DNA from 2 places in the Cytobacillus sp. FSL R5-0377 genome. Region 2 is predicted to be linked to the other one. Evidence: a T-box and tRNA genes for the amino acid it is inferred to sense, from the RefSeq annotation. Region 2 holds a T-box; the other holds one or more tRNA genes.

Region 1 (4,189 bases), 840 kb from region 2:
TAGGAAGCAGGCCGCCCAGTGTATGGGATAACCCGGCATAGAAGTATCCGATTGTGAAGAAAGCCGACAGTACGACTACCAGCAGAAGGCCATGAGCTGTAAGTACCTGATAATAATTCAGCCATGCCGGCAATTCAAACATTCCAGCCCGATTCAGGCCTTGCAGCAATCCAAGTATTCCTCCCAAAAGGATGGCCAGGAAAGCAACAGATAAATATGATTTCGTTAATTTTGCATCCTCAAGGCTAATTCCCATAATTTTATTTGCTTTATCCTTAATAACTTGTGTTCTTCCAGATTGCTTAATAACTGTTTCCACTGTCTATCACCCCTTTATTTCACCGTAATGGTCGTGCTCATCATCTGATGGCCCGCACCGCAGTACTCATTGCAAAGTACTAAATATTCACCTGGCTTATCAAATTTCTGAGTGATCTTTTGTACATAGCCAGGTACTACCATAGCATTTAAGTTAGTTTCTGCAACCTGAAACCCATGAACGACATCTTTTGACGTCAATGTAAAATGAACTGTTGATCCGGCAGGCACCTCAATTTCATTTGGGGTAAAGCTGAATACCTGAAGCGTCATGACTACTTCATACTCTTTCTCGCCTATCTTCTTAATCCCTGGATTATCGAACGGTGCTGTTTCATCCACTTTCTGCGGATCAATTCGCTCTCCATAGCTCGGCGGCCCCAGCTCCAGGGCGAATGTCTGGTAGCCCGTAATCAGCATGAATCCAATAATCATCCCAAAGCTTAGAATCAGCCATATCTTCTCTGACCGATGCATCATTTTGTATCCCCCCTATAATCTGGCCATATACAGGCCATACACTATTAAATAAGTAACAAAGATCCCAAGCCCTACAACTGTAACTGAAAAGAACGTACCCTTTAGAGAGTTATGTTCCTTTGAACTGCTCTGGTTCACTTTTCGTGCATCCACCTTCCATCAGCTCCTTAGCTTTGTTACCTACATCATAGTTGAGAAGGGTTTTCATAAAAGTGAATTGAATCACACTTTTTTCATATATCTTCAAAGCAAAAGGCCTGCAATTTTGGTTAAACACTGTAGTACCAAGGGTTATCTCTATTGAACAGTGCTCTGGTAAGCATATAGGTTCACAAATAGTTCACAAAAAGTCACTTACCAGAAGTCCTATAATGATCATAGAATTTCAAGCTTGTAAGATGGTATTTTATGTTAAAATGATTTTGAGGGATGTAAACTATTGTTCTTAAACTAAACGCAAGTTAAGAAATTAATTAAAATTGGGGTGACTATTTTGGATGCTTTCGTGATTTTAGCTTTTTCATTAGCTGCGGGTGCGTTCTCTTTTGCATTATTTTCAGATGGTAAAGTTAAGAAACTTGAAAAGAGAGTGAAAGATTTAGAAGATAATATAAACGAAAATTAGAATGGCCAGACTAAACTCAAGAAGTTTCACATATATAAAAAAACTAATCCCTATTGGAATTAGTTTGAAAATGGTATGTATAATGGTGGGCCTAAATGGACTCGAACCATCGACCTCACGCTTATCAGGCGTGCGCTCTAACCAGCTGAGCTATAGGCCCATATGTGTTGGAGCGGGTGAAGGGAATCGAACCCTCATCATCAGCTTGGAAGGCTGAGGTTTTACCACTAAACTACACCCGCTTTGTAAGGAATATAAGTTGGAGGCAACACCCGGATTTGAACCGGGGATGGAGGTTTTGCAGACCTCTGCCTTACCACTTGGCTATGCTGCCTTAAAAAAAATGGCTGGGCTAGCAGGATTCGAACCTGCGAGTGACGGAGTCAAAGTCCGGTGCCTTACCGCTTGGCTATAGCCCAATAATAATGCAATTTAAAAGAATAATGGGGCGATTGATGGGAATCGAACCCACGAATGTCGGAGCCACAATCCGATGCGTTAACCACTTCGCCACAACCGCCACTATCCTACTGGCAGGGGTAGTAGGAATCGAACCCACATCAAAGGTTTTGGAGACCTTCGTTTTACCATTAAACTATACCCCTATATCAATGGTGGAGGGGGGCAGATTCGAACTGCCGAACCCGAAGGAGCGGATTTACAGTCCGCCGCGTTTAGCCACTTCGCTACCCCTCCAAGTCTGTAAAGACTAAGAAAATGGTGGCTCAGGACGGAATCGAACCGCCGACACAAGGATTTTCAGTCCTTTGCTCTACCGACTGAGCTACTGAGCCAAAATAATATTATATCCCTAAATCTAAATAAATGTGCTTCAAAGCCATGCGTTCTTTGTCGCAGATTTTAAAAGCATGCTATTCGATGATGAAAAGCTTCGCAGCTGCATTCTTTTAAAATCCTCTACCGACTGAGCTACTGAGCCAAAGCTTATATCTCTTTGTAAAAATGGCGGTCCGGACGGGACTCGAACCCGCGACCTCCTGCGTGACAGGCAGGCATTCTAACCAACTGAACTACCGGACCGGATTGCGGGGGCAGGATTTGAACCTGCGACCTTCGGGTTATGAGCCCGACGAGCTACCGGACTGCTCCACCCCGCGATAGTATTATTTATGTGATTTGTCTATGCTCACATCAAGCATTTCATCGCAGCTTATTCGGTGATATAACCGCCCCGCGACAATAATATTAAAGAAAATATGGAGGAGGAAAGGGGATTCGAACCCCTGCGCGGTTTGACCCGCCTGTCGGTTTTCAAGACCGATCCCTTCAGCCGGACTTGGGTATTCCTCCAATGTTGTATAAGATAATCATATTGGTAGCGGCGGAGGGGATCGAACCCCCGACCTCACGGGTATGAACCGTACGCTCTAGCCAGCTGAGCTACACCGCCGAAATGATTATATATTTTATGGTGGAGCCTAGCGGGATCGAACCGCTGACCTCCTGCGTGCAAAGCAGGCGCTCTCCCAGCTGAGCTAAGGCCCCATGTAAAAGAAGTGTCGCTGGTCGGGAAGACAGGATTCGAACCTGCGACCCCTTGGTCCCAAACCAAGTGCTCTACCAAGCTGAGCTACTCCCCGTAATATGGCGCGCCCGAGAGGAGTCGAACCCCTAACCTTTTGATCCGTAGTCAAACGCTCTATCCAATTGAGCTACGGGCGCAAAATAATGGAGCGGAAGACGGGATTCGAACCCGCGACCCCCACCTTGGCAAGGTGATGTTCTACCACTGAACTACTTCCGCTTAAAATGGTGCGGGTGAAGGGAGTCGAACCCCCACGCCTTGCGGCGCCAGATCCTAAGTCTGGTGCGTCTGCCAATTCCGCCACACCCGCAATATGAAATTAAAATGGTGAGCCATGAAGGACTCGAACCTTCGACCCTCTGATTAAAAGTCAGATGCTCTACCGACTGAGCTAATGGCTCTCACTAAAATTACGTTGCCTAAATCCTGAAACTTCCAGGTCAGATGTTCCAAAGCCCTGCGTGCTTTGTCACAGATTGCTATTCAGATGATGAATCTCACTGATGCTGCAATCTGCTCTACCGACTGAGCTAATGGCTCATACCTCTTTGAAGAGCATTTTGCTCATTCAGGAGTTATGGTGGAGGATGACGGGATCGAACCGCCGACCCTCTGCTTGTAAGGCAGATGCTCTCCCAGCTGAGCTAATCCTCCAAAGTGGTGACCCCTACGGGATTCGAACCCGTGTTACCGCCGTGAAAGGGCGGTGTCTTAACCGCTTGACCAAGGGGCCATATAAAGTTACCCAAACAGGGTTGCCCGGCAGCGTCCTACTCTCACAGGGGGACAGCCCCCAACTACCATCGGCGCTGAGAAGCTTAACTTCCGTGTTCGGTATGGGAACGGGTGTGACCTTCTCGCTATCGCCACCGGACTATTTGGTTGAAGAAACTTCGTTCCCTCAAAACTAGATAATGTATGAAGAAGCATTTTGCCGAGTATTCACCAATGACTTGTCTAGCTTCGGCTCCTAACTTCTCTCGAAGTTGAACAGTCGCCTCCGCTTTTCATTTTGGTTAAGTCCTCGATCGATTAGTATCAGTCAGCTCCACATGTCGCCACGCTTCCACCTCTGACCTATCAACCTGATCATCTTTCAGGGATCTTACTAGCTTGACGCTATGGGAAATCTCATCTCGAGGGGGGCTTCATGCTTAGATGCTTTCAGCACTTATCCCTTCCGCACATAGCTACCCAGCGATGCCTTTGGCAAGACAACT
Region 2 (4,189 bases):
GCACGTCTGGTACGAAGCAAGGTAATGGCTGAGAAGGAAAATGAATATATAATGAGTGCGGTATCCATTGGATGCTCAGCACCAAAAACTATTTTTAAACACTTGCTGCCTAATGTCATGTCGACCATTATTGTTCAGGCAACGATTACTCTGGCTGCGATGATTGTAGCTGAGACTGGCTTAAGCTTCCTCGGTTTTGGTGTACCAATTAACATTCCAACTTGGGGGAACATGCTTCAGGAAGCAAGGAGCCCGGATGTTTTAACAAGTAAATGGTGGATATGGATCCCGCCTGCTGCGATTCTTACATTAACCATCCTGTCTATCAACTTCATTGGAGAAGGCTTAAAAGATGCTTTCAATCCTAAATCAAACAGATAAGATAACAAAAAACGCCTGTATTCAGGCGTTTTTTGTTGTTTTCAGGCCTATAGCTTGTACATATCCAAACAAATGCTTTCATATACTTGTAAAAACAGGGACTGGGAGTGTGTTTATGGCAGCAGTAAAAACTTTTATGACTCACAAGTATAGAAAAGAACATGTTATTTAGGGCATTTTGGCTTCTAACAGGGTTTGGAGTCGCTGTTTCAGGAGGAGTCAGTGTCATAGGGTATTTAAACCTGCTTACAACTGGACATACATTCAAAGAATATATAAATTTTATCACCCATCGTCCAGAATGCTATTTGCTTCCGGCCGGAATCATTATTATAACCATGAGCATTTATATACCCCATTCAAACGAGGGTGAATAAAGGGCATTTCATTAATTATAAAGAATGGTTATTACAAAAAATGGATTGCAAGTGCAATATAGGAATAAATTTACTGCTTGATGCCCATACTGAGTGACAAATAGTTTGTTGAAGTGGGGGTTGAAAAATGTTGTATCTTCATGATGTTTGGGTGAATTGGTTTGAAGGAGAAGAAAATGGATACAATGTATGCCATTTTCATGAATGGAGAAAAGATGATGGTGTAGAACTGCTAGATCAGGTCCCTCTGCTGAAGATTGACCCGGTGCTTTTTAATTACATCGAAAATGATCTTTCTGAGCTGCCACAACAACTGCTGGATGACATTTATCAAAAAGCTTACTTAAGGAAAAATCATGAACGCATTCAATTGGAATATTGTTTTGTTGTATCAGATGGGACAGGCATATTGGCTGTAGATACAATCGGCTACAACATCCCTATCAGAAAAAGCAGGCTAATACCAAGGCAGGAGCAGCTTGCATATGAAATGCTTGAAAATCAGGAAACGGCAAATTACTCTTTTAATGATCAAACCGCTTTGAAGGAATTCCATATTCTTTCCCCGTCTCCGGATTTGATGGCAGGTTTGACAAGGAAAGAAAGGCAGCTTAAACAGCTGCTGTTTATGGCGCTGGACCAGCTTCATTCCTCTAAAAATGATGCTGAAATCCGTTATTGGTATACGGAGTGGAGTCCTGAGCGCTATAAGAAAATCCAATCAATGAATTTTGAGGAAGCCTGGTATGAATTATTTGATGAAAGTAAATACGGCTGGTCAAGTAAACATGAAAAGTTCTGTGAAAATTTAATTAAAGGACAGCCATTTTTCGAGAAGTTGTGGGAAATGGAGCATGGTCCAAAAGTAAATTAAAAAAAACAGCCCGAGGCTGTTTTTTTTATTTTCTTTTTCGGCCAAGTCCCATGGCGTTTTCCATTTTTTTAATCATTTTATTTGCGGCTCTATTAGCTTTTTCTGCTCCTTGATCAAGTACAAGATCAAGTTCTTCTGATTCCATTAGCGCATAATATCTATCCTGAATAGGCTTAAGTGCCCCAATAATAATATCAGACAGGCCGGCTTTAAAATCCCCGTATCCTTTGCCTTCGTATTCTCTTTCGATTTCCGCAATAGTTTTCCCTGAAAGGATTGAATTAATGGAAAGGAGATTTGATACTCCTGGTTTGTTTTCCTTATCATACTTAACAATGCCTTCAGAATCTGTTACGGCGCTTTTTATTTTCTTTTCGATTTGTTTTGGGTCATCTAATAAAGAAATAAACGCCTTTTTATTGAGATCAGATTTGCTCATCTTCTTTAATGGATCCTGAAGTGACATTACCCTTGCACCTTCCTGGGCGATTCTTACATCTGGAATAGTGAAAATATCATTGTACTTTTTATTGAATCTTTCAGCAAGATCACGGGTTAATTCCAGGTGCTGTTTTTGATCCTCTCCAACCGGAACCAAGTCAGTATTATATAGAAGGATATCTGCAGCCATCAAAGGAGGATAGGTCAGCAATCCTGCAGAAACCGCATCCTTGCCTTCTGATTTGTCTTTGAATTGAGTCATGCGCTCAAGTTCACCGATGTAAGAAACACATTGCATCATCCAGCCTGCCTGGGCATGGGCTGGAACTTCCGACTGAATGAATAGGGTGGATTTATCAGGATCGATTCCAACAGCCAAATATAAGGCAGCAAGACTTCGAATGTTCCTTCTCAATTCCAGTCTGTCCTGCGGAACAGTAATTGCGTGCTGATCAACAATACAAAAATAACAGTTGTAGTCATTCTGCAGTTCAACAAATTGTTTCATGGCACCAATGTAATTGCCTAGGGTAATAGTACCGCTTGGCTGGATGCCGGAAAATATAGTTTTCATGTTTTTCCTCCTTTAATCGGCACAAAAATTCATGAGCAGTCAGGCGCTGAAGGATGGGAATGCTTCCTGTAATCATAAAAAAGCATAAAAAAGAACCATTCATCCCTATAAAATAGGGACGAATGGTCCGCGTTGCCACCCTAATTACTCAAATACTGAGTCACTCTGCCCTATGCAGAAAATGCATAGGTCCCCGATAACGCAGGGAAGCGCCTGAGAAATTCAGAGGCTCAAAAGTCCATTCGATCTACCGGGCTGCCTGTTTGCACCTTCCACAGGCTCTCTGCTGAACCCTCGGTAAATGTACTACTCTTTTTTCATCGCCGACAAATAATTTAATTTAATTTTATTATATAATAAAATAAACTATCCGGATACAAAAAGCAAGTAAATAAAAAGCAATTAAAGGTCATTCATCTACATTGTTTTGAGAATGCATTTTACCAAAATGTGGGTGGAAACTCCTAGTAAAATAGTAAAATATATTAAAAAGAAAAATTTTTTTATTATCGCAAAAATCTTAATTTATAAGACTTTTTGACGAAAAATGTCATACCAGAGCGGATTGCACGTACAAAAAGCCACTTGCAATAAGTTTTTAAACTATTTATAATAAACGTAACAAACATAATCTTTACGAATTTGTTACATTTAAAACAAAACTATATCACTCTAGGTTTCAGGAATATAGTGCATATTGAGTAAGTTTATTGCTTACATATTATAGATTACTCTTTTTAATCTGAATTATCAGAATATAGGGATAATCTATCTTTAAGAGAATATAAACTTGCTTTTTTTGTTGCCTTTTAAATAGTCTGCAAATTTTTTAAATTTAATTAACAGACTATTTAAGCAATATATCTGGAGCGCACAGTTGTGTTTTTTATGATAGGCAAATGGTAAAGAGACTGTTTGAGGAAATTAATAGGGGGTTAATACCGTGAACAAAAGATTATCGATCTTTTTTAGCATGTTGCTTGTGCTAAGTATGTTCCTTGCTGCGTGCAGCGGCGGCGGAGACAATGCTGACGGCGACAAAAAAGGCGGAGATGACAGCGGAAAGTCTGATGTGCCGCAGGAGCTAAGAGTAAATATCAACACTGAACCACCATCTTTAAATCCAGGACTTGCAGAAGATTCAACTTCTGGAACTGTACTTCGTAACGTTTTAGAAGGTCTTACTCGCATCAATCAAGATGGTAAGCCTGAAAAAGCAATGGCAGAAGACATTAAAGTCTCTGAAGACGGAAAAACTTATACATTCACAATTCGCGATGCGGAATGGTCAAATGGTGATCCTGTAACCGCTAATGACTTTGAATATGCTTGGAAATGGGCATTAGATCCTGCAAATAACTCAACTTATGCATACCAGCTTTACTACATCGAAGGTGCAGAAGCATTCAACTCAGGCAAAGGTGAAAAGGATGCTGTTGGTGTTAAAGCTGTCGATGAAAAAACTTTAGAAGTTAAATTAGTAAACCCAACACCATATTTTGAAGAATTAACTGCTTTCTATACTTATCTTCCAGTTAACAG

Evidence for each region. A T-box is a leader RNA that pairs with one kind of tRNA and senses whether it is charged. The one in region 2 lies ahead of trpS (tryptophan--tRNA ligase), so its partner is inferred to be a tRNA-Trp.
Region 1: it encodes a tRNA-Trp, which carries the amino acid that the T-box ahead of trpS (tryptophan--tRNA ligase) is inferred to sense. The anticodon was not compared.

The regions. Positions count from the first base shown of each region.
Region 1 is NZ_JBBORA010000001.1:1,975,296-1,979,484, forward strand. It holds gene NSQ49_RS10090 (cbb3-type cytochrome c oxidase subunit I) at 1-319, opposite strand, end outside; gene NSQ49_RS10095 (cytochrome c oxidase subunit II) at 334-798, opposite strand; gene NSQ49_RS10100 (cytochrome c oxidase subunit 2A) at 811-951, opposite strand; gene NSQ49_RS10105 (hypothetical protein) at 1,292-1,423, shown strand; tRNA gene NSQ49_RS10110 (tRNA-Ile) at 1,507-1,583, opposite strand; tRNA gene NSQ49_RS10115 (tRNA-Gly) at 1,592-1,665, opposite strand; tRNA gene NSQ49_RS10120 (tRNA-Cys) at 1,684-1,757, opposite strand; tRNA gene NSQ49_RS10125 (tRNA-Gln) at 1,768-1,842, opposite strand; tRNA gene NSQ49_RS10130 (tRNA-His) at 1,868-1,943, opposite strand; tRNA gene NSQ49_RS10135 (tRNA-Trp) at 1,955-2,028, opposite strand; tRNA gene NSQ49_RS10140 (tRNA-Tyr) at 2,036-2,119, opposite strand; tRNA gene NSQ49_RS10145 (tRNA-Phe) at 2,142-2,217, opposite strand; tRNA gene NSQ49_RS10150 (tRNA-Asp) at 2,388-2,464, opposite strand; tRNA gene NSQ49_RS10155 (tRNA-Met) at 2,468-2,541, opposite strand; tRNA gene NSQ49_RS10160 (tRNA-Ser) at 2,642-2,734, opposite strand; tRNA gene NSQ49_RS10165 (tRNA-Met) at 2,758-2,834, opposite strand; tRNA gene NSQ49_RS10170 (tRNA-Ala) at 2,854-2,929, opposite strand; tRNA gene NSQ49_RS10175 (tRNA-Pro) at 2,948-3,024, opposite strand; tRNA gene NSQ49_RS10180 (tRNA-Arg) at 3,030-3,106, opposite strand; tRNA gene NSQ49_RS10185 (tRNA-Gly) at 3,114-3,188, opposite strand; tRNA gene NSQ49_RS10190 (tRNA-Leu) at 3,195-3,279, opposite strand; tRNA gene NSQ49_RS10195 (tRNA-Lys) at 3,295-3,370, opposite strand; tRNA gene NSQ49_RS10200 (tRNA-Val) at 3,548-3,623, opposite strand; tRNA gene NSQ49_RS10205 (tRNA-Glu) at 3,628-3,702, opposite strand; rRNA gene rrf (5S ribosomal RNA) at 3,727-3,843, opposite strand; rRNA gene NSQ49_RS10215 (23S ribosomal RNA) at 3,982-4,189, opposite strand, start outside.
Region 2 is NZ_JBBORA010000001.1:1,131,029-1,135,217, reverse strand. It holds gene opp4C (oligopeptide ABC transporter permease) at 1-381, shown strand, start outside; gene NSQ49_RS05670 (YjbA family protein) at 886-1,632, shown strand; gene trpS (tryptophan--tRNA ligase) at 1,658-2,647, opposite strand; T-box leader at 2,759-2,977, opposite strand; gene NSQ49_RS05660 (peptide ABC transporter substrate-binding protein) at 3,591-4,189, shown strand, end outside.